4 regions of the Nocardia sp. NPDC056564 genome follow, and region 2 is predicted to be linked to each of the others. Evidence: riboswitches for the same ligand, from Rfam matches in the RefSeq annotation. Region 2 holds a riboswitch; each other region holds the start of a gene.
What was found. A riboswitch is a leader RNA that binds a small molecule or an ion and turns the genes downstream of it on or off. The one in region 2 is predicted to bind S-adenosylmethionine.
Positions count from the first base shown of each region.

Region 1: linked by a shared signal. The riboswitch ahead of ACFQ9K_RS28665 (amino acid ABC transporter permease) and the one ahead of ACFQ9K_RS18525 (2OG-Fe(II) oxygenase) in region 2 are both predicted to bind S-adenosylmethionine.
Region 3: linked by a shared signal. The riboswitch ahead of ACFQ9K_RS33730 (aminotransferase class V-fold PLP-dependent enzyme) and the one ahead of ACFQ9K_RS18525 (2OG-Fe(II) oxygenase) in region 2 are both predicted to bind S-adenosylmethionine.
Region 4: linked by a shared signal. The riboswitch ahead of ACFQ9K_RS39715 (bifunctional o-acetylhomoserine/o-acetylserine sulfhydrylase) and the one ahead of ACFQ9K_RS18525 (2OG-Fe(II) oxygenase) in region 2 are both predicted to bind S-adenosylmethionine.

Region 1 covers NZ_JBHTUR010000013.1:95,174-101,041, forward strand. The annotation lists gene ACFQ9K_RS28655 (ABC transporter substrate-binding protein) at 1-265, opposite strand, end outside; gene ACFQ9K_RS28660 (amino acid ABC transporter ATP-binding protein) at 280-1,047, opposite strand; gene ACFQ9K_RS28665 (amino acid ABC transporter permease) at 1,044-2,060, opposite strand; SAM riboswitch class I at 2,331-2,425, opposite strand; gene ACFQ9K_RS28670 (hypothetical protein) at 2,815-3,537, shown strand; gene ACFQ9K_RS28675 (glycosyltransferase) at 3,576-4,799, opposite strand; gene ACFQ9K_RS28680 (LppM family (lipo)protein) at 4,772-5,518, opposite strand; gene ACFQ9K_RS28685 (carotenoid biosynthesis protein) at 5,615-5,868, opposite strand, start outside.
Region 2 covers NZ_JBHTUR010000006.1:353,091-358,958, reverse strand. The annotation lists gene ACFQ9K_RS18545 (TetR/AcrR family transcriptional regulator) at 1-208, shown strand, start outside; gene mgrA (L-glyceraldehyde 3-phosphate reductase) at 248-1,291, shown strand; gene ACFQ9K_RS18535 (acyl-CoA dehydrogenase family protein) at 1,307-2,488, opposite strand; gene ACFQ9K_RS18530 (hypothetical protein) at 2,611-3,213, shown strand; SAM riboswitch class IV at 3,303-3,421, shown strand; gene ACFQ9K_RS18525 (2OG-Fe(II) oxygenase) at 3,574-4,347, shown strand; gene ACFQ9K_RS18520 (tRNA-dependent cyclodipeptide synthase) at 4,347-5,066, shown strand; gene ACFQ9K_RS18515 (MFS transporter) at 5,063-5,868, shown strand, end outside.
Region 3 covers NZ_JBHTUR010000018.1:26,156-32,023, reverse strand. The annotation lists gene ACFQ9K_RS33740 (Pls/PosA family non-ribosomal peptide synthetase) at 1-1,710, opposite strand, end outside; gene ACFQ9K_RS33735 (LysE family translocator) at 2,051-2,698, opposite strand; SAM riboswitch class IV at 2,809-2,922, shown strand; gene ACFQ9K_RS33730 (aminotransferase class V-fold PLP-dependent enzyme) at 2,969-4,288, shown strand; gene ACFQ9K_RS33725 (flavin reductase family protein) at 4,314-4,865, opposite strand; gene ACFQ9K_RS33720 (YbaK/EbsC family protein) at 4,979-5,455, opposite strand; gene ACFQ9K_RS33715 (2-oxo-4-hydroxy-4-carboxy-5-ureidoimidazoline decarboxylase) at 5,509-5,829, opposite strand.
Region 4 covers NZ_JBHTUR010000025.1:77,718-83,585, reverse strand. The annotation lists gene ACFQ9K_RS39730 (oxygenase MpaB family protein) at 1-341, opposite strand, end outside; gene ACFQ9K_RS39725 (TetR/AcrR family transcriptional regulator) at 506-1,168, shown strand; gene ACFQ9K_RS39720 (homoserine O-acetyltransferase) at 1,193-2,311, opposite strand; gene ACFQ9K_RS39715 (bifunctional o-acetylhomoserine/o-acetylserine sulfhydrylase) at 2,350-3,687, opposite strand; SAM riboswitch class IV at 3,781-3,891, opposite strand; gene ACFQ9K_RS39710 (TetR/AcrR family transcriptional regulator) at 3,943-4,650, opposite strand; gene ACFQ9K_RS39705 (MFS transporter) at 4,778-5,868, shown strand, end outside.

The DNA.
Region 1 (5,868 bases), on a different contig from region 2:
CGTCGTTGGCGTAGAAACGCAGCGGCGGCGCGGTGCCGGACGCGCCGGTCACCACGAGGGTGCCGCGGTCGCGGATGGCCTGCGGCACTTCGGCGGCGATGCTGTCCACCTTGGCGGCGCGCACCCGGCCGGTCTGGGCGGCGGAGAGATCGAAGGTGATCGCACCGGCGGGCTGGGCCGCGGTCTCCGCTTCGGGATCGGTGCAGCCGGTGGCCAGCAGTACGACCGCGGTCGCGGCGGCGGTGGCCAGGGCGGAGAGCTTCATCGGATACCTGTTCATCAACGGACTCGGGAAAGGAAGGCGCGGGTGCGCGGGTGTTCGGGATGGTCGAGGACGGCCTCGGGCGGTCCCTGCTCGACGATCGCGCCGGCATCGAGAAACACCACGGTGTCGGCGATTTCGCGGGCGAAGCCGATCTCGTGGGTGACGATCACCAGCGCGGTGCCGCCGTGCGCGAGGTCGCGGATCACATCCAGGACCTCGCCGACCAGTTCGGGGTCCAGCGCGGAGGTGGGTTCGTCGAACAGGATCACCCTGGGGCGCAGGGCGAGTGCCCGGGCGATCGCCACGCGTTGCTGCTGCCCGCCGGAGAGCCTGCGCGGGTAGGCGTCGGCCAGTTCGCCGATGCCGACCCGGTCCAGCAGCACCCGCGCCTCGGCCTCGACCTCCTTGCGATCCCGGCCTTGCGCGGAAAGCGGTGCGATGGTGACGTTGTCGAGCACGGTCAGATGCGGGAACAGGTTGAACTGCTGGAAGACGAACCCGATGCGGGAGCGTTGCCTGCGCACCTCGCGGTCGGGCAGCGCGTGCAAGGTGTTGCGGCGCAGCCGATATCCGATCAGCTCACCGTCGATGTGCACGGTGCCCGCGTCCAGCGACTCCAGATGGTTGACCACCCGCAGCAACGTGGACTTGCCCGACCCGGACGGGCCGATCACCGTGACCACCTCGCCGGAGCGCACGGTCAGGTCGACGCCGCGCAAGACCTCGTGCGCGCCATAGGATTTGCGGACGCCGCGGACCTCGACGGCGCGTGCGGTGCTCATCGGGTCGCTCCTCGCGGTGCGGTGGAACCGGAATCGGCGATCTCGCGCAGCTTCTGCCAGGCCCGCTGGGCGGGCGACGGCGGGGGTGTGCGCTGCGTGCCCTTGGCGTAGTGGCGCTCGATGTAGTACTGCGCCACCGACAGAATGGTGGTGAGCACGATGTACCAGGCGGTGGCGACCAGCAGCAGCGGCACCACCCGGCCGTTGCGGCCGTAGATCACCTGGACCTGGTAGAACAGCTCGGCGATCGCCATCACCGAGACGATCGAGGTGCCCTTGAACAGGCTGATCACCTCGTTGGTCGCGTTCGGCAGGATCGAGCGCATGGCCTGCGGGACCACGATCGAGCGGAACTGGCGCACCTTCGGAATGCCGAGCGCGGCAGCCGCTTCCAGCTGACCGGCATCCACGGAGATGATGCCCGCGCGGATGATCTCGGCCGAGTACGCGGCCTGATGCAGCGCGAGCCCGATCACCGCCGCGGTGAACCCGCTGATCACGCCGTTCACCTCGAAGGTGAAAAACGCCGGGCCGAACGGGATTCCGACCGAGAGCGTGTGGTACAGGTAGGCGATGTTGAACCAGAACAGCAACTGCACGATGAGCGGAATCGACCGGAACGCCCAGATGTAGCACCACGAGATCACCCGCAGCACCGGATTGTTCGACAGCCGCGCGATAGCCAGCGCGGTGCCGAGCAGGAAGCCGAGCGCGGTGCCCCAGGCGGTGAGCTCCAAAGTCACCTTCAGCGAGGCCAGCACCGACTTCGCGGTGATGTACTTGGCGAATGTCGGCCAGTCCCACCCGGGATTGGTGACCAACCCGTGGACGAACTGGGCCAGCAGGATGAGCGCGACGGCGCTGATCACCCAGCGCCATGGATGCCATTGCTTGGCCACCTTCGGCGCGGAGCCCGCCGTTGTCGCCGCGGATTCGCCCGGCACCGGGTCGAGTATCGGTTCGGATCGGCCAGCGGCTTTATCGACGGCATCGGGTGCAACGGATGCACTCATGACTCCGCCTCGCTGGCGCTCGGCTCCGTCATGACTGCATTGGCAGCTGTGCCTATCGGCCGCTCGCTGCGCTCACTCATGTCGTGGTCCTTCGGAAGAACGAACGAGACCGCGCCACATCGGGCCGCGGTCACACCACCCGGCCAGCGACGGGTGCAACGAACTGGCTGCGGGTCAGCCCCGACAGCTCGCGGAGGTCACCTTGCATTGGTCGATGTGTCGGCGGCCCCAACGGGTGCCTCGGGCAGCGGCGATTCGCACTTCGGTTCTCCTCCATCGGTCCCGGCGGAAGCACCCGCACCCGGTGAACCGGGGGGTTGCTGCGACGTCGACGAGCCAGGTCTCTCGGTCGCTCTGGATGGTTGTCGTCGATCCGGACATCGGACGATGTCAGGGTCGAGCCGAATTATCATGCCCAGCAGGGGAACCCTTAGGCAAGGGAAGTAATCAGGGTGAGCGTAGATCTTGCCGCGGGCCGGTTCGCCGGGTAGATCGGATAGCCGGATATACGCTGGCGCAGTCGGTTCGGGATCGGTCGACTGGTGCGGGGCGGGCGCTCACGGACTCGGGCGGCGCCGCCGCGAAGCAGCATACGGCCTACCGCGAGTCTCGGGGGGCGGACCCCGCGAACGGAGCACCGCCGCCGCTGTCCCGAAGACACGCCGATGGCTTGCCGTGGGTAATACGGCCAGTTCAGCGCGTTTGCCGGAGTACCGTCAGCCTTCGATCGCGTCGACGATGAGAAGAGGTCTCCGTGGCCGTAACGCGCCGTCTGACCGTATTGTCCGCTGTCGCGACCTGCTCGGTCGCGCTGGCGCTCGCGGCCACGTCCGCGGGCGCGGCCCCCAATCCGCCCGTCGCGCCGGTTCCGCCGGTGGTCACCGACCGTTCCGGGCAGACCGGCGCCGTCGCGCCCGGCGACCTGTTCGGCGTCTACAACGCCGCGATCGACGGCCTGCGCGCGTTCGGCATGCAGCCGTTCCTCTATCCGACCGCGGCCGCGTACTGCCTCAACGGCAACTCCCTCGGCCTGGCCCCGGCCGTGGCCGGTGCGGTGCCGGGGCCGTGGCCCAAGACCTCGGTCACCATCCCAGGACTCGACCTGTCCGCCGTCAAGGCCGGGCAGACCATGTTCACCTTCGTTCCCTACGGCCTGAACCAGGACGGACCGGACACCACCGGCATGCAGGTCGCCTGGCTGAACGTGACCAGCGGCCGCGGCGGGGTCGCGTCGATGGGCCCGCTGTCCACCATCCTGCGCGCGATGATCCCGGCCGAGGTGCCGATCGCCCTGCGCCCCATCGCCGAACGGGCCATCCAGGACTTCTTCTTCGCGGCCCTGCCGATGGGCGGCGTGCGCGCCGTGCCGGTCGACACGGGGCAGGGGACCGTGCTCGCGGCGGTCTTCGGCACGGTCGAGAACGGCGGCAAATCCTGTTTCTTCCTGCCGACGGTGGGGATCACCGAGGTTCCGTGAGGCGGCGCGAGACCGACTCCGTTGTGCGCGTGCGCTGCTCAGCGCTGCGCGCTGGTCGGAGGGTACGCGGCAGCGCGCCCGCAGGGGTGCCCGACGTCGGAGTCGAGTGCGCGGTCCTTCCAGCGCAATGCGCCGCGTCGCCGAGCGCGTCGGGATCGTGCCCACAGCAGCAGATACGCAGCCACCGAGAACGGGTGAGCCACGGCCGCAAGGACATCGGCGGCGCGAAGCCTGCGAGTTTCGAGCGACCGCGCCAGCAGCCGGCCGGTGACGGCGGCCGCATAGCCGAGCGCACCCGCGCGGCGCACCGCGCCACGGCCCCCTAGAGCCGCCAGCGGCGGCACCCAATAAGCCAGGGCGGCAAGCGTTCCCACGGTCGCACCGCCCGTGCTGGTGCCGCCGTACGCGGACCACAGCCAGCGGGTGTACCCGGCATAGAGCTCGGCTGCGCTCTCGTACATTCGAGTGCTCGCCAGGAGTCCTGCGGCGACCAGCGCGGTGGGCTGCCCTGCGCGGCGCAGGGTCCGGGCGATATCGAGGTCTTCGGTGACGCTGGCGGCCACCGCCGCGTGTCCGCCGACGGCGCGATAGGCGGCGGTGTCGAACACCAGAAATTGGCCGCACGCAACGGAAGTCGAGGGGCGCAGGCTCCGGTTGGCCGGCCGGATCGGGAGCGTCGCCGCCCACGACCAAGCCAGCAACGGCTGCACCAGGGCCTCGGCGAGCGACTCCGCCCGCTGCATCGGCCACGGGGATATCAACGCGACCCGGCGCTTCCGCAATTCGGTGACTGCCGCCGCTATCGCACCGGGCGCCAGGCGCACATCCGCGTCGACGAAGATCAGGACCGGCGCGGCCGCCGCGTCGGCCAATCGCGCACAGGCGGCGGCTTTGCCGGTCCACCCCGGTGGCGGTTCGGTGTCGTTGCGCAACACCGTGATTCGTGGATCGCCGGCGGCCGCGTCCACGGCGGCCGCGAAGGTTTCGTCGCCCGACGCGTCGTCGAGAATCACGACGCTCATCCGCGCGACCCCGCGCTGCGCCCGCAGATCCGCGATCAGCGCGGGCAGCCGGGTGGCTTCGTTCCGGGCCGGTACACAGACCGCGACCGGCTCGATCACGCTGGTCGCGTGATTCGTCAACGGGCGCACCGTGATCCGGTTGTAGAGCGCGATCCCCGCGCCGGCCAGCGAGAGCGCGGCGCCGGCCCGAACCGCGCCCCGCCGAACGGAACTCAGCGGTTCTGCTTGACCGATTTCCACCACCGACTCCAGGAGAGACCGGTGGGCGCGCCCGGCGCGGGCGGGTTGCGGTCCATATAGGCCATGGCCGCGATGATGGCGGCGACGGCGAGGGTGATGCCGCCGACGATGCCGGCCCAGCCCGCGAACGAGCGGGTGTTCGGGTCGGCGTAGCTGACCTCGGCGCGCAGCGTGGAGACGTCGCCGGCGGGCAGCTTCCAGGACACGATGTTGTCGCCCTCGCGGTTGCCGTTGGTCTTGGCCACGCGGGCCGGGAACGCGATGGTGAACTGCACGTCGGAGCCGTGCGGCGGCACGGATTTCAGGTCGACCCGGCCGGTCAGGCTGACCAGGTCGCCGGCCCGCTGGAACTGGAGCTGGAACATGCCCTGGGTCTGCTCGGACAGCTGCCCGAGCTGGCCGACCTCGCCGAACGACATGTCCTCGAAGAACACCTGACTACCGACGTAACCATCCTGCGAGTAGGACTCCACCCGCACCTTCGCGGCGAGCGAGTCCGGCGCCTTCAGCTGCGGGCCCTTGTCATTGGGCTCGGCGGGCACCACCGCGGCGACGATCCGCCCGGAGACGCGGTCGTTGGACGAAACACCCATCGACACCTGCACCCGCAGGCAGCCCGCGAGGACGGGCACCAGCAATGCCGCGAGCAGAACGGCCGCGGCGACACGCACGCCAAGGCGGCGCGTCCGCGGCGACGGTAGTACCGGGGCATCGGGCATCGTGGTGACGGGACTCGGCTGCACGGAGACATCGTGCCAGGCCGTCCGTCCAGATGCCCACGCGACGGGCGGAACGAGGCGCGCGATGTGTCGCGGCTAGTCCGTGGGTTCCGGTCGCGGGCGGGAAAGGCGCAGGTGGCGCAGCAGCGGAAGGCCCAGTACGGCCAGTGCCGCACCGCCGTAGCCCGCCGAGATCGGCAGGCCGAGAAAGACCGCGTGCGCGAGCGCGGAACCGAGCCAGGTCCACAGGAAAACCGCCACCGGCACGGATATCGCGGAACCGGTGTCCAGCCCCGCTGACGCGGGCAGCGCCCGATCCAGGACGGTCAGCGGCGCACCCATGAGCAGCG
Region 2 (5,868 bases):
GCGCTACCTCGGTCCGCGCCGCGCCAGGGAACGCGAGTTGCTCGCGCGCGGCATCGACGCCGGGACGATCGCACCCAGATTGAGCCCCGACGCCGCGCTCGACGCACTCGTCGGCCCGATCGTCTATTGCGCCCTGACCGGCTCCCCCATCCCCCGCGGCCTGGTGGACACCCTCGTCGAGGACCTGCTCGCGCCCCGCTCGAACTGACGTCCGTACAACCGATTTCGCGAAGACGAGGAGGTCCGCATGACATACGTTCCGGAACCGACCAGGTACGAGGGCACGATGAGTTACCGCCGCTCGGGCCGAAGCGGCCTCGACCTGCCGCTGCTCTCGCTCGGCTTCTGGCACAACTTCGGCGACGATCGCCCCTACCTCGTGCAGCGCGAGATCGCCCTGCGCGCTTTCGATCTCGGCATCACTCACTTCGACCTGGCGAACAACTACGGCCCGCCGTACGGCTCGGCGGAGATCAACGCCGGACGCATCCTGCGCGAAGACCTCGCCGCGTACCGCGACGAACTCGTCATCTCCACCAAGGCAGGCTGGGACATGTGGCCCGGTCCGTATGGACAGGGCGGCGGGTCGCGCAAATATGTGCTCGCCTCCCTCGATCAATCGCTGAACCGGCTCGGACTCGACTACGTCGACATCTTCTACTCGCACCGGTTCGACCCGACGACCCCGCTGGAGGAGACCGCGGCCGCGTTGAATACCGCTGTCCGCCAAGGGAAAGCGCTCTACGTCGGGATTTCCTCCTACACCGCGCAGGATTCGCGCACGATGGCGAGGCTGCTGCGCGAGCTCGGTACCCCGCTGCTCATCCACCAGCCGTCCTACTCGATGCTCAACCGCTGGATCGAGACCGAGGGCCTGCTCGACGCCGCCGCCGAAGAGGGCTTCGGCGTCATCGGGTTCACCGCACTCGCGCAGGGCCTGCTCACGTCCAAGTACCTCGACGGCATTCCGCCGGAATCGCGTGCCGCACAAGCCAAGTCGTTCCAGAACGAGCTGCTCACCCCGGAGATGATCGACCGGCTGCGCAAGCTCGACACGCTCGCGGACAAGCGCGGGCAGACCCTGGCGCAACTGGCCCTGGCCTGGGCGCTGCGCGACGAGCGGGTGACCTCGCTGGTCATCGGCGCGTCCACCACCGAACAGCTCGAGCAGAACGTCGCGGCGCTGGGCGCCCTCGAATTCAGCGCCGACGAGCTGGCCGAGATCGACGCGCTGCTCGAGCACGACGGCGAGGTCGATCTGTGGCGGGCGGCGCGGCAGGGCACGCTCTGAAAGGTGTGCCCCGGCTCAGATCGTCGGATTCACCACCTCCAGGCCGAGGGCGAGTCCGCCCGCGTGCTCGTGTTGGGTGTCGCGCAGGTACAGGTGCTGGGTGAGCACGTTGATATCGCGCCAGAGCCGCTGCACCGGGCTCGACTCGTAGATCGCGCTCGCACCGGCGATCCGGAACAGGTCGTCGACGGCGGCGCGGCAGGTATCGGCGGCCCACACCGCTTGCTGGTGCAGCTCGCAGCGGTCGGCCACCGCGAGCCGGCTCAGGTCCGCGCCGCGCAGCCGCCGCTCGACGTAGGTATCGAACACCGCCCGCGTCGACTCGCGGGCGGCCCGGATCGCGGCCTGCGCCCGGCCGACCGTCCGCTGGATCACCGGATCCTCGGACGCGGGCCGGAACTTCGGCGGCCCGACCCGCGTCGGCAGCACGCCGAGCACCTCGTCGAGGGCGTGCTCGGCGGTGCCGATCGCGACCCCGGCGAATCCGGGCGCGAGCAGGCTGAACAGCGGGAGCCGATACTTCGCGTCCGTGAGCCTGCCGGGCGCGAAGAACGGAAAGGTCCGCCGCGCGGGCACATACACGTCATCGAGCGCGAAACTCATCGAGCCCGTCCCGCGCAGGCCGGCCACGTGCCAGTCGTCGATGACGCTCACCTGCTCAGCGGGCACCACCACCGAGACGAGTTCGGGGAGCCCACCGGCGCCCGCCTTCGGCGCGCCGTCCGCGTCGAGCAGCACGGTGTTCGCCATAACCCAACCGGCATAACCGATTCCGCTGGCGAACGGCCACCGCCCGGTCACCCGCAACCCGCCCTCGGCGGGCGTGCTCCGGCCGTTCGGGCCGAAGACGAGCGACATCGGCCCGATCCCCTCGGCCAGGACCTCGTCGACGCCCTCGGCGGGCAGCTTCGACGCCACGATGGCGGGTGTCGTCGCACAGATGAACAGACTCCACGCGGTGCTCGTATCCGCGTAGGCGAGCGCCCGCACGATCTCGAACGCCTCGTCCAGCCCGATCAGTCCGCTGCCGCCGACCCCGGCCGGGGTGAACACGCCCCACAGCCCCGCGGCCGTGACCGCGTCGACCACCGCGGCCGGAAGACCACGCGCGTCCTCGGCTTTCTGGCTGTACTGCCGCGCGATCGGCGCGAGTTCGGTCACCGCACCGAGCGCGTCGTCCAGCGACCGAATGACCATCGGCGAACTCCTTCGACGTCGGGCGCGCGCCGCGCCGGGGCAGATTTCCGGTTCAGCGTCTCCCCCGCTCGATCGAACGCGAAAGCCCGGTTTTCACTGAGCGGACCGAGGATTCTGAATCGGTGAAGATTTACGCCGATCGGGCGCCCGTCGCCGCCCGGCAGTTGGTCACGGATCTCCTGGTGACGGCGTGGGTGTACGGCTCGATCAGGGCCGCGCTCTGGCTGCACGACCTGGTACGCACACTCGCGGTTCCCGGGCAGAAGTTGGCGGGCGCCGGCGGCGGCCTGGCCGACAGCCTCGGCGACGTCGGCCGCAAGGTGGGCCGGGTCCCGGTGGTCGGCGACGACCTGACCTCCCCGTTCGAACGGGCCGCGGGCGCAGCCCGCTCGATGGCCGAGGCCGGACAGGATCAGCAGGCGCTCGCCAACGATCTCGCCTTGGCCCTCGCCATCGGCCTGCTCATCGTCCCGCTCGGGCTCGTCCTGTTCGTCTGGCTCCCCCTGCGGGTGCGCTGGATCCGAAGAGCCGCGGCGGCGGTATCGCTGCGCACCCTGCCGGGCGGGCAAGACCTGCTCGCCTTGCGCGCGCTCACCAATCAACCACTGCGCACACTCAATCGGATCGATGCGGATGTCGTGGCCGCGTGGCGGCGCGGCGACGACGACACGGTCCGCGCACTGGCCGCGCTGGAGTTGCGCGGACTGGGTCTGCGCGGCAGCTGAATTCGGCAGCCACGCGGGCGGACCAGGTACATAACTCAGCACGATTCAAAAGCGTGACAACGCTTCTGGCGTGCGGCACGCTCGAGTCAGGTCAAGAGTGCCAGCGTCAAGTCCCCGGCTAGCTGGCCGGCAACCCTCCAACCGCGGCGGGGTGCCCCGGGTCAAGACCAGGCCGAGCCGCGTAATGCGGCCCGGGCAAGCGCGGGCTCCACGGACTTTTGGAGCCCTCCCGAGAGATGGGGGTGCGAGCCATGTCCGAAATGCGAACTCCCCTCTCACGCCTGGGCCTGTGCCCGGTCCATCGAGCGACAACCAGAGGGGATCGACATGACTACGGCCACGCCAGCTCTCGGAGACCGCGTGTTGGACACCACCAGGCAAGAATTCGACCACGCGTCGTTGACCGCGCTGTTGAACGGCGACGTGCACGCAGTACGACTGGCCGGATTCGTCCGGCCCGACGCGCTCGACCACTTACGCACGGCGTTCGTCGGCAGGCAGGATCACGGGCCGCTGGCCACCGACCCGCAGTTCCGGCGGATCGGGCACGCGTTCTCCGAGACCGGCACCGAGGCCGGACGTACGGCGTACTTCGACGAGGCGCGGCACAATATCGACCGGCTGCGCGACATCGCCTCGCCGTATTCCTATCCGGCGGATGACATCCGGCTGCTGCTGGACGAGATCTGGCCTGCCGGAGCGAGTTTGCTCCGGCGCGACGGGCGAGCCTTCTTCGCCGGCGTCGCGCGTTACCAGCTCGCCGGGGTGGATCTCGAGCCGCACACCGACAACGTGAGCCGAAACCTGCCGGAGGACTTCGCGATTCGGATCGTCCGCCAGCTCTCGGTCAACGTCTACCTCGATGTGCCGGACCGCGGCGGGGAATTGCAGATCTGGGACGACTATCCCGACGAGAGCGAGTATCGAGACCGCTCCGGCGACCGGGTGTACGGCATCGACCGCGCGGCCGTCGGCGAGCCGGCGCTGGTCATCACGCCGCGGGTCGGCGACGCGATCTTCATCGATCCGCGCCGGGTGCACGCGGTCGCGCCCGCGCAGGACCGCCCGCGCATCACCATCGGGCTGTTCATCGGGGTCAGCGATCCGGCCGAGTCGTTGAAGGTGTGGAGCTGATGACGACGACCACGCTGCTCTCCGCCTCGCACAAGGCAGCCTACGACCTCCGCTCGGACGGCATCACCACCGACGGACGCTCCACCGTGCTGCTGGTCAGCGTCGGCGCGGACTATCACGAGGGCGAGAAGCTCGCCGCCACTATCGATCTGATCAACCGGTCGAACTTCGGTCGCTGCGCGATCGCGGTCGCGGACACCCTGCAACGCCATAACCTCAGCGGCGGAACAGATATCGATCGGCACGCGCGGGCGCGCATCGCCGGCGACCAGTGGATCGCCCGCAATATCGGCTACCTCGACCAGATCGACTGCCCGACAAACATATTGCGCTGGGACTTCGCGCTGTCCCATCCGCGTTACGGCGATCTGTACGACGCGATCGAGCATGCCTACGAGACCGACGAACCGTATCGGCACGCGATCGACACCACCATCGACCGGTTCATCGAGCGGCGGCTCTCGCGCGAACCGGACGTCGATCAGGAAGCGGTCCGGAAGTCCTGCCGCGCATACCTTTTGGAGGAGTGCCCGATCATCATGCCGCTGTGGGCGCACGAGGGTTTCGACTACGTGATCTACCCGCAGAAGATCTCCGCCGCGATGGGACGCACGCGGGAACTCTTCGTCGTGCCGGAGCATCCGGACCGGGTCGCCTGGCTGCCGTTGCGGTTCAAGAAGCGCAAGTCGGCGTTGCCCACCGCGGACGGCGTCCAGTGACCGTCGAGCCGCCCCCGCGGCGGCGGGTGATCGGGTTCACCGGCTTGGCGGTGGCGTCGTTTCTCGGGTGCATCGACCTCACCATCGTGACCACCGCGCTGCCCGCGATCGGCGCGGATCTGCACGCGGGAGCGTCGAATACGGAGCTGACGCTCGGCGTCTTCCTGATGGCGCTGTCGATGTTCATGGTGACGGCCGGCCGGGTGGCCGATCGGCTCGGCCGGCGGGAGGTGCTGCTCGTCGGGCTCGGGCTGTTCGTGGTCGCGTCCGCGGGCGCCGCGGTGTCCTGGTCGATCGGGGTGCTGCTCGTCGCACGGTTCGTGCAGGGCGGCGCGTGCGCCGTGCTGTACACGAGCACCTCGACGTTGGTGGAATCGCTTTTCCCGCAAGGTGATCGGGGCAAGGCGATCGGCTGGCTGTACTCGGTGAACGGGCTCGGACTGGCCATCGGTCCGGTGCTCGGCGGCCTGCTGGTGCCGAGTCTCGGCTGGCAGTCGATCTTCTGGATCAACATTCCGCTCGGCGTGGCCGCCCTGATCGCGATCGCGTTCGCGGTCCCGCGGGTGCAGCCCGACACCAGCGGTGGGACCGATTGGGCCGGGCAGGTCGTGGTCGCGTTCGCCGTGGTGTCGGCGGTCGGCATCTTCGTGCTGGGCGACCTGCGCGGCTGGCTGTCGCCATGGGTGCTGATCGCCGCGGCCGTGCTGGTCGCGGCCGTGGCGGCCGGGATCGTCGCGGAGCGGCGGGCGGCGAATCCGTTGATCGATCCCGCGCTGTTCGGCAATCGCCGATTCGTCGCGGC
Region 3 (5,868 bases), on a different contig from region 2:
GTCGGCGACGGTGATCTGCGGATAACGCGCACGCAGCGCGGTGACCAGCTGGGCCGCCGAGAGCGAGCCGCCGCCCAGGTCGAAGAAGTCGGCGTCGAGATCGGTGACCTCGCCGCCCAGCACCGAATCCCACAGCTGCGCAACCCATTGCGCGGTGCCGGTGAGATCGTTGTCGTTGTCGTCCTCGGTGCTGTTCGGCAGCGGCCAGGGCAGGGCGTTGCGGTCGACCTTGCCCGAGGTCCGGGTGGGCAATTCGTCGACGATCGCCAGGCGGGGGACCAGCGGGGACGGAAGCTGTTCGGCGAGTTGGGCTCTGGCCGCCTTGGTGTCGAAGTCGGGGCCGGGTCCGGTGAGGTAACCGACCAGGATCTTGTTGCCCGCCTTGGTCGTTCGGATCGCGGCCGCCGCGCCGGTGACGCCGGGCAGGTGTTGCAGCGCGTTGTCGATCTCGCCGAGCTCGATGCGGCGGCCGCCGAGCTTGATCTGGTCGTCGGCGCGGCCGAGGAAGACCAGGCCCGCGCTGTCGTTGCGGACCAGATCACCGCTGCGATAGGCGCGATCCCAGCCGACCGAGGGTAGCGGCGCGTACTTCTGCGCGTCCTTCGCCGGATCGAGGTAGCGGGCCAGGCCGACGCCGCCGATCACCAGTTCGCCGGATTCGCCCTCGCCCACCGGGTTTCCGGCCGCGTCGACCACCACGAGGTCCCAGCCGTCGAGCGGCAGGCCGATCCGGATCGGCCACTCGCCGTCGAGCAGGGCCGCGCAGGCGACAACCGTTGCCTCGGTGGGGCCGTAGGTATTCCAGACCTCGCGATCCGTATGCCCGTTCCCGGCAAGGCGTTCCGCGAGTTCCGGCGGCACCGCCTCGCCGCCGAAGATCAGCAGCCGGACCGCGTCCAGCGCCTCGGCGGGCCAGGTCGCGGCCAGCGTCGGCACGGTGGAGACGATGCTGATCTCCCGGCGCACCAGCCACGGGCCGAGGTCGGCGCCGGTGCGCACCAGGTCGCGCGGGGCGGGGACCAGGCAGGCGCCGTTGCGCCAGGCCAGCCACATCTCCTCGCAGGAGGCGTCGAAGGCGACCGAGAGCCCGGCCAGCACCCGATCGCCGGGGCCGATCGGGGCGTCGCGCAGGAAGAGGCGGGCCTCGGCGTCCACGAACGCGGCGGCGTTGCGATGAGTCACCGCAACGCCTTTCGGTGTTCCGGTGGAGCCGGAGGTGAAGATGATCCAGGCGTCGTCGGCGGGGGTCGGCAGCGTGCTGGTGCCCGCGTCGGCCGGGTTGTCGGTGGCCGCGCGGATGCCCGCCGGGGTGGTCTCGATGCCCGCGCCGGTGACGATCGCGGTGACCTGCGCCTCGCCGAAGACCAGCTGGGCTCGTTCGTCCGGGTCGTCGGCGTCGACCGGCACGTACGCCGCGCCCGCGTAGAGGACGGCGAGGATGGTCAGGTAGAGCTCGCGCGAGCCGGACGGCATGCGCACGCCGACCCGGTCGCCCGGCCGCACGCCCGCGTTGGCCAGCCGGGCCATGGTCTTCTCGATCTCGACGACGAGTTCGAGATAGCTGAGCACCACCTGGCCGTCGTCGATGGCGGGGGCATCGGGGTGGGTCAGTGCGGTCGCGGTCAGGATGTCGACGAGGGTCCGGGCCGGTGGCGTGTGCGCGGTCCGGAGCAGGGGATCGACCTTCGCATCAACCTGTGGTTGGAGCATGACGCCCTGCCCACCTCCCATTCGACCTGCCTCGCACTTCCCTGATGGTGTTTGTGTCATAGCTGGGTTACCAGTTGGCAAACACTGTGGTGACCAGTTGTCCACGGTACTCGGGGTTGTCGACGTTTGTTGTTCACCGCCGTGGTTGCCTACTGCTCGACGGCGGGCGGGGTTGTTGCAGGTCGTGGCGATTTCTGCCGGGAGCGCCGAAGCAATGCCTGGTGGACGGGTCGCGCGGTGGGTTCGCCGGATAGTCGCTGCGCCGGTCCGCTCAGTCCGGTGGTATTGCCCACATCGGCTTGGTGATCTTGCAGCTCAGCGGGTTTCGGGGCGGCTCGGGTCAGGCCGCGGAGGCGGCGGTGCCGAGGCCGAGGGTGGCCAGGATGGCCGCGCTGACCTGTTCGAGCCGATCCCGGAGCTTGGGGCGGCGCAGCAGCGCGACCGCGCGGGAGGCCGCCAGGGCCAGGAGCACCATCGCTACCGCGGCGATCGACGATTCGACGGCGCCGAGCGCGAGTGTGTTGGCGAAGGTGACCTCGGTCAGGAACTGGGGGAGCACGGCGAGGTAGAACAGGCCGACCTTCGGGTTGAACATGCACGAGACGACGCCCGCGGTGAACGCCGAGCGAACCGAGGCGCGGGTGCCGCGCGCGGTGGCCGGCAGGTCCTCGGCGGCACCGGATCCGCCGGCCGCCCGGCGCTGCCGCCGCTGGTCGAGCAGCGCGCGAATGCCCAAGTACACCAGGTAGATTCCGCCGATCAGCTTGAGCGTGCGGTACGCGGTGGCGGACTGCTCCAGCAGCGCGGCGACGCCCGCCGCGACCACCACCGCCCACAGGATCCCGCCCAGCGCCGACCCGATCGCGGCGGCGATCCCCGGTCGCGCGTCCACCAGCGAGAAGCGCAGCACCAGGAACGAATCCGGCCCCGGCGTGAGCGCCAGCAGCACGCACAGGCCGATGAAGCTGATCAGCAGCGAAAGTGACACCTCATGATGTGAACCCAGAACGGCGTGATTGGCAACGCTTTATCGCCTGCCGACACACGCGACGAGATCATGGTTGACAGCGCGGGGGGCCGTCTGCCAATCTCGGATCAGGTCATGAGTACCAGCGTTCAGCCCCGGCTTGCTGGTCGGCAACCCTCCTCCGCGGTGGGGTGCTCCGGGTGACGACCAGGCCGACGCCCGACCGGGTGCGGCAAGCGCGGACTCGACGAATCTCCTGATCACGAGTCCCAGAGCCGACGGGAATTCGTGATGACCGCTGTTGTGACCAAGGACTGTGCCCCCCTCGCCCGGGTTTCCGGTGACGACCTCCAGGTGCCGCTGGTCCAGGGTGGGACGACCACCTACGCCAACTTCGACTACGCCGCGAGCGCGCCGGCCTTGGCGCAGGTCACCGATCGGATCCAGCAGCTGCTGCCGTTCTACGCGAGCGTGCACCGCGGCGCGGGCTACGCCTCGCGGATCTCCACCGAGTGCTACGAGGCCGCCCGCGGTTCGGTCTCGCGCTTCCTGGACGCGGCCGACGACCAAGTCGTCGTGTTCACCCGCAACACCACCGACTCGCTGAACCTGCTCGCCTCCTGCGTGCCCGGCGACACCGTGGTGCTCGACATCGAGCATCACGCCAACTTCCTGCCCTGGACCAGGCATGGCCGCCGCGTCGTGCAGGCCGCGGCGACCGTCGAGGAGACCATCGGGCGGCTGGTCGCCGAGCTGTGCAGCAAGCCCGCCGCGCTGCTCGCGGTGACCGGCGCGTCCAATGTCACCGGCGAGGTGCTGCCGCTCGAGCGGCTGGCCACGATCGCGCACCAGTGCGGCGCCCGCATCCTGGTGGACGCGGCCCAGCTCGCACCGCACCGGCGAATCAGCCTGCGCGACACCGGCATCGACTACCTCGCGTTCTCCGGGCACAAGCTGTACGCGCCGTTCGGCGCCGGCGTGCTGGTCGGCCGACGCGACTGGCTCGACCGCGCGGAGCCCTACCTGGCCGGCGGCGGCGCGGTCCGCGAGGTCAGCACCACCGGCGCCGAGTGGGCGCCCGCGCCGCAGCGGCACGAGGGTGGTTCGCCCAACGTGCTCGGCGCCGCCGCGCTGGCCGCCGCCTGTGACGCGCTCTGTGCGATCGATGCGGAAACCCTCGCCGCCACCGAACATCAGCTCGCCGATCGACTCCGCGCCGGCCTCGCCGCCATCCCCGGCGTCAACCTGCTGCGCATCTGGACCGACGCCCCCGACACCGTCGGCATCGTCGCCTTCACCCTGGACGGTTTCGTCCCCGGCCACGTCGCCGCCTACCTCTCCGCCGAACACGGCATCGGCGTCCGCGACGGCCGCTTCTGCGCCCACCCCCTGCTCGCCCGCCTGGATCTCGACGGCGCCCTGCGCGCCAGCATCGGCCTCGGCACCACCCCCGCCGACGTGGACCGCCTCGTCCAAGCCATCGCCACCCTCGTCCACACCGGCCCCGCCTGGAACTACGCCACCACCCACGGCCTCTGGAACCCCACCCCCGAAACCCGCCCCTTCACCTCCGAAGCCCCCACCGGCGCCGCCCCCTGCCTGATCGGCTAGTCCCGCCGGCAGTCGGCGCCGCGGCTCAGTCGCCGAGTTTGGTGGGGCGGTGGTAGCGGCCGTTGTAGTAGAGGAGGGGGGCGGCGGCGGGGGTTTCGTTGGTGTTGTCGTGGACTCGGGTTACCAGGCCTACGACGAGGGTGTGGTCGCCGAGGGGGATCAGTTGGTGGATGGTGGCGCGGAGCCAGATGGGGGTGCCGTGCAGGACCGGCTCGCCGGTGTCGAGAGTGGTCCAGAGGGAGCGGTCGGCGAACCGGTCGGCGGCGGTGCGGGCGAAGCGCTGGGCCAGGTGGTGCTGGTGTTCGCCGAGGAAGTGGATGACCACGGAGTCGGCGTCCAGGAGTGCGGTGAGGCTGGACGAGGTGTGCGCGATATTGAACGAGACCAGCGGCGGGGCCAGCGACAGGGACGCGAACGAGGTCGCGGTGAAACCGATCGGGCCGTTCGGTGAGTTCAGCGTGACGACGGTGACGCCGGCCGGGTAGTGGCGCATGGACGCGCGGAATTGCTCGGCGGTGATCCCGCTCAGATCATCGGGGATCTGGAAATCCGTGGCGGGCCGTTCTGCTTCGGTCACCAGCCCAAACCTACGCTTGGTTTCGGGTCGGCGGGCCATCGCGTCCGGCGGCGATCTCGGCTCGGCGGAAAGTTTTCGCTGCTCAACGAATCTTCGTGCGGGCAGGCAGTGATTCAGTCGACGTCGATCGGCAGGCCGGCCGTGATCCGGACCAACTCGGTGAACGAGGTGCGGAAGACCGTGTTCGGATGCCCGCCCGCGGCCCAGACCTCGCGATGGTTCGACAGCGCGGTGTCCACCCAGGTGGGCAGGTTGGTGGGGTGGCCGACCGGGGCCACGCCGCCGAGCGGTTGGCCGGTGACCTCGCGGATCATGTCCGCGGGGGCGTGGGAGAGGATGCCTTCGAGGCGTTTGCCGGTGGACTCCAGGTCTACCTCGTGGACGCCGGAGACCAGCAGCAGCACCGGATCCTCGTCCAGCAGGAACACCACGGAGCTGGTGATGGCGCCCACGTCGACACCGAGGGTTCGGGCGGCATCCGCGACGGTGGGGGTTGGTGCCGGCTGGGTCACGATGACACCGTGATGGCCTCGGGCGATGAGGGTGTCCGCGACTCGGCAGGCGATCGGTGGCAATGTCGACCTGCGCATGCCACCAGAGTAGAGCGATTGCGGATGGTGCGCCGGGCTACTCGGCGAATGCGTCAGTATTCCGGATAACCCTCGCTCGGCCCGAGCAGTAGCGCGATGCGCGCGCGCGTGATCTGCGCCAGCTCGGTCACGCTGCCGCCCGAGACCTGTTCGTGCGCAACCGCTTCGAGCGCCCGATCCAGATCACCCTGGGACAGCGCGAGCAACTCGACATCGGCCGTGGCCAGCAGCGCGTCCCGATCCGGATAAGGCCGGGCGTCGGCGAGCACGGCCGCCCAGGTGACATTGGCGCAGCAGGCGAAGAGCGCGTGAATCGCACGGGCCCGGGAGATTTGGTTGAACCGGGCGAGGCCGATTCCTTGATGCATCAGCATGATCGCCTCCGAATCGATGAATGAGGTTTGCTGACGGTC
Region 4 (5,868 bases), on a different contig from region 2:
GGGCTGTTCGCGCTGTAGCGGTTTCCGCTGATCGGTTCGATGCCGGTCATCGGCGCGTGGATCTGCATCAGGTGCTCGGCCGCCTGAATGGCGGTGCGCCCGTCGGCGATCGCGGCGATCAGGAAGTAGGAGAACGTGTGATCGAGGCGTTTGCGTGGATCGCTGTAGATGCCGCGCGAGTCGGCGACGGCCGCGGTGAGGAACGGGTCGAAGTGCTCGAGCACGACGGCGCGCTGGAAGCCGATGACCGCGGTCGGCGCGGTCCAGACCTTCCAGCTGGGCGAATCAGGACCGAAGAACCCGTAGTCGTCCCGGCGCAGGGTGGTCGGATCGAAGTGCATCACGTGCTCCTTTGCGGTGATCGCCCCGGCACCCGGGGGTGAATACAACGCAACCGTAGCAATTGCTCGCATTGAATACAACGGTTGCGTAGCATTTGTGTCCGGACGGATTCGGGATCGAGCCGCAATGCTGTCAGGATGGACCGCATGGAGGTGGAGGGGCAGTGACCACATCGCGCGCCGCGGCGGACCGGCCGCGCCGGCGCTATGCGCCACGCCTGCCGCCGGAGCAGCGCCGGGCCCAGCTGCTCGACGCCGCCTTCGCGGTGCTGAGCCGGGTGGAACTGCACGAGCTGAGCATGGAGGCGGTCGCGCAGGCCGCGGGCGTCGGCAAGCCGGTGCTCTACACCGTGTTCAAGACCCGCGCGGAACTCGTTGCGGCACTGCTGGAACGCGAGCGCGAGCGCGGCCTCGAGCAGGTCGCCGAGACCCTGCCGACCGACCTGATGGGCGCCGACCCGGTGGTCGCGGCCTCGGCCACGGTGGAGGCGTTCGTCGGTGTGGCACTGGAGAATCCGACCCGCTGGCGGCTGATCCTGGCCGGACCGGGCAACGCACCCGACGAATACCGGGAGGCGCTGCGCAATTCGCGCGCGGGCATCTTCGATCAGGCCGAAGCGCTGGTCCGCATCGGCACCGCGCTCGAACCCCGATGGGCCGGAGTGGATTCCGCGCTGCTCACCAACTCGCTGCTCCAGGTCGCCGAGATGCTCGGCCGGCTGGCGGTCAGCGAGCCCGACGAATACCCGCGCGAACGGCTCGAGGGCTTCGTCCACGCGATCGTCGGCCTACTGGTCGGCGCGCCACCGAAAGACGCAGGCGCATAACGTTTCCGAGCGCCCGAGCCGAATTCAGCCGTTGGGCCGACGGTGCTGCTGGGCCAGCCGCATCGTTTCGGTCAGCAGCTTCGACACCGCGGCGGCCTCGGTGAGAAACCCGTCGTGCCCGTCCCGCGAGTGCACGACCTCCAGCCCGTCGCACCCCGGCAGTCCTTCGGCGAGTTCCTGCTGCGTGCGCAGCGGATACAGCCGATCGGAGTCGACCCCGCCGACCACGCACGGCACCGGCGTGGCGGCCAGCGCCGCCCGCACCCCGCCGCGCCCACGGCCGATGTCATGCCGGTTCATCGCCTCGGTCAGCAGCACGTAGGTGCCGGGATCGAAGCGCCCGCACAGCTTGTCGGCCTGATGGTCCAGGTAGCTCTGCACCGCGTACCGGCCGCCGCGCCACGGATCCTCGGCGCCCTGCGCGCCGTTCTCGAACCGGTGATCCAGCTCGTCCTCGGTGCGGTAGGTCAGGTGCGCGATCCGCCGGGCGATGCCCATGCCGGTCATCGGCGCGCGGTCGGTGTCGTGATAGTCGCCGCCCTGCCAGTCCGGGTCGGCCTTGATCGCCGCGATCTGGGTGGTCTGGGTGCCGATCTGGTCGGCGGTGGCACGCGCGCCGACGGCCAGCACCAGCGCGGAGCCGACCCGGTCCGGCGCGCCGACCATCCACTCCAGCACCCGCATGCCGCCCATCGACCCGCCGACCACGGCGGCCAGCCGCTCGATGCCGAGCCGGTCCAGCAGGGCCGCCTCGGCCGCCACCTGGTCGCGGATGGAGATCTCCGGAAACCGCGAGCCCCAAGGCTTTCCGTCCGGCGCCAGGGTCGACGGTCCGGTGCTGCCCTGGCAGCCGCCGAGCACGTTCGTCGCGATCACACACCACTCGTCGGTGTCGAGCGGACAGCCTGGCCCGACCATCCCGTCCCACCAGCCGGGCAGCGGGTGGATGTCGTCGGGGTGGCCGACCACATGCGAGTCGCCGGTCAGCGCGTGCTCGACCAGCACCACGTTGTCCAGCGTGGGGGACAGCTCGCCCCAGCGCTGCACGGCGAGGTGCACCTGCGGGATGACCGCGCCGCTCTCCAGCTTGACGTCGCCGATGGCGATGATGCCGAGCCGCCCGTCCGGGGGTGGCAGGGCCACCCCGGACGAACGGGCGAAACTCGGTTCGGTACTGGAGGTCACGTCGCCGCCGCCGCGAAACCGGCACGCAGATCGCTCAGGATGTCCTCGATTCCCTCGATGCCCACCGCCAAGCGGACCAGACCCGGAGTGACGCCGGCGAGCAGTTGCTCTTCGGGTGTCAGCTGTGAGTGTGTGGTCGACGCGGGGTGAATCACGAGGGAGCGCACATCTCCGATGTTAGCCACATGGCTGTGCAGGGCTAATCCGTCCACGAACTTCTTGCCCGCATCGACACCGCCGCGCAGCTCGAAGGCGACGATCGCGCCCGGCCCCTTCGGCGCCAGCTGCTGCGCGCGCTCGTACCACGGCGAATCCGGCAGGCCGGCGTAGATCACCTTGGTGACGTCCGGCTGCTCGGTCAGGAATTCGGCCACCGCCTTGGCGTTGGCCACGTGCCGCTCGACCCGCAGGCTCAGCGTCTCGATGCCCTGGCTGATCAGGAACGCGTTGAACGGCGAGATGGCCGAACCGAGGTCGCGCAGCAACTGCACGCGCGCCTTGAGTGCGAAGGCGGGCGCGCCGAGATCGGCGAACACCGCGCCGTGGTAGCTCGGGTCCGGTGTGGTGAAGCCGGGGAAGCGGGGCAGGCCCTGCGCGTCGGTCACCGTCCAGTCGAAGTTGCCGCCGTCGACGATCACCCCGGCCACCGCCGAGCCGTGCCCGCCGAGGTACTTGGTCGCCGAGTGCACGACGATGTCGGCGCCGTGCGCCAGCGGCTGGATCAGGTACGGGGTGGCCACCGTGTTGTCCACGATGAGCGGCAGCCCGGCGTCGTGCGCGATCGCGGAGATGCCGGGGATGTCGAAGATCGCGCTGCTCGGGTTGGCGATGGTCTCGCCGTAGAACGCCTTGGTGTTCGGGCGGATCGCGGCCCGCCACTGATCCAGGTCGTCGGGATCGTCGACGAAGGACACCTCGATGCCGAGCTTGGGCAACGAGTAGTGGAAGAGGTTGTAGGTGCCGCCGTAGAGGTGCGGGCTGGACACGATGTGGTCGCCCGCGGACGCCAGGTTCAGGATCGCGAAGGTCTCCGCGGCCTGACCGGAGGCCAGCAGCAGGGCCGCGACACCGCCCTCGAGCGCGGCGACGCGCTGCTCGACCACGTCCTGGGTGGGGTTCATGATCCGGGTGTAGATGTTGCCCGGCTCGGCGAGCCCGAACAGCGCTGCGGCGTGGTCGGTGTCGCGGAAGGCGTACGAGGTGGTCTGGTAGATGGGCAGGGCCCGGGCGCCGGTGGCGCCGTCGGGGGCCTGCCCCGCGTGCACCTGCTTGGTCTCGAAGGACCACTGCGCGGTGGGATCGACGTCGGCCGCGGGCACGGTGGAATCACTCATGAGCTTTGCTCCAAAGAAAAGGGTTGTTCGCCAGAACTACGGGGGTTATCGGGATTTGGGCGAAGTACAACAACACATTTCGGGAACCTCCTGAAAGCGCGCTTGCTCTCGACCTTCGAGAGCCCGGTCATCACCCGGAGCACCCCACCGCTGCTGGAGGGTTGCCGTCCAGCAAGCCGGGGCTTCGCGCTGGCACTCATGACCTCAGGGAATCATAACCGGCCGCCCCGCAGCGGCCGAAACCTATCCGCGAACTCAGCCGGAAGTGCTGGTCCGCGCGCCGCCGCAGACCCGGATGAACTCGTCGTACGCCGCGCAGAACGAGTTGCGCCCCGCGGTCGCGGCATCGTGCAGATCGTCGTGGTCGAACATGCTCTCGCCGCACTCCATCGCGAGGTGACCGATGAGCTGCCAGGTGCCGAGGATCAGCCGCACCGGCAGCGCGCAGGGCGTGGTGCCGAGTCGTTCGGCGACCACCGCGGCGATGGCGATGTTCTTGTTGTCCGCGTGCTCGATGCTGCGCGCGCTGACCGCGGGGCTGCTGCGCACGATCCGCTGCATCTGCTGGAACTGCCGGAACGAGACCGGCCCGCCGCCGGGTTCGCTGACGGCTCGGTCGATCACCCGCAGGAACGCCGTACGTAGCGATTCCAGCTCGTTGCCGCCGGCCGGTAGTTCGCGCAGCGTCTGCGCCACGGCCTGGCCGAAGTCCTGCACCGGCCCGAGCACGATGTCCTCTTTGCTGTCGAAGTACCGGTTGATCGTGCGCGGCGAGACGTCCGCGGCGTTGGCGATCTGCTCGACCGTCGTCGCGTCGAAACCCTGTGTGTCGCACAGGTTCAGCCCGACCTCGATGATCCGCAACCGGGTCTGCTGCTTCTTGCGTTCGCGCAGGCCGGGATGGGCGTTCGCGGGGGTCTCCGCTGCGGCAGTCGTGCCCGTCGGCGTCGGTGACTCGAGCATGTTCCCACCTTATCGCAACCCAGAGTTTTCGTGTCTTTAACCGCCAAATGTCGTACTGCGACATTTTGCTCTTGACGCCAAATGTCGCTTACTGACAGGATAGCCACCGAGTTCGAACGAAGAGGAGATGACCGTGACCGACACTGCGCAAGCGGTAGAAGTTCCCCAGAAACAAGGCAGTTCGGCACGCTGGTTCGCCCTCGGCGTGATCGCATTGGCCCAGCTCATGGTGGTGCTGGACGCCACCATCGTGACCATCTCGCTGCCCTTCGCGCAGCAGGACCTCGGCATCAGCGACGGCAACAAGCAGTGGATGCTGACCGCTTACACGCTGATCTTCGGCGGCCTGCTGCTGCTCGGCGGCCGGCTGGCCGACTACCTCGGCCGACGGCGGATGTTCATCGTCGGCTTGGTCGGTTTCGCCGCCGCGTCGGCACTTGCCGGGCTCGCGCAGAACGGCGCGGAGATGTTCGCCGGACGCGCGCTGCAGGGTGCGTTCGCGGCCCTGCTCGCCCCCGCGGCGTTGTCGCTGTTGTCGGTGACCTTCACCGAGGCGCGCGAACGAGCCACCGCGTTCGGCGTGTTCGCCGGCATCTCCGCCGGTGGCGCCGCGCTCGGCCTGATCGCCGGCGGCGCGCTCACCGAGTACGCCTCCTGGCGCTGGTGCCTGCTGGTGAACACCCCGATCGCGCTGCTCGCCCTGGTCGGCGCGCTGGCCTGGGTGGTCAGGGACGTGCCTGCCCCGCGCACCGGCGGCTACGACGTGCCCGGCGCGGTCACCGTGACGCTCGGCCTGATCTCGATCGTCTACGGCTTCAGCCGCGCGGCCGAGGACGGCTGGCTGGCCGGCAGCACCCTGGGCCTGCTCATCGCCGGTGCCGCGCTGCTGATCGCCTTCGTGATGATCGAACGGCGCTCGGCCAATCCGCTGCTGCCGCTGCACATTCCGGGTGAGATCAACCGTGGCGGCGCGTTCCTCGCGGCGTTGCTCGTGCCGATCGCCATGTTCGCGATGTTCCTGTTCCTGAGCTACTACTTCCAGATCACCCTCGGCTACTCCTCGCTCAAGGCCGGCTTCGCGTTCCTGCCCTTCCCGGCCGGCATCGCGATCTCCGCGGGTATCACCAGCGCGCTGCTGCCGAAGCTCGGCCCGCGTCCGCTGATGGTGGCCGGCGCCGTGCTCGGCGTGCTCGGCCTGCTGTGGCTGGCCCAGCTCGG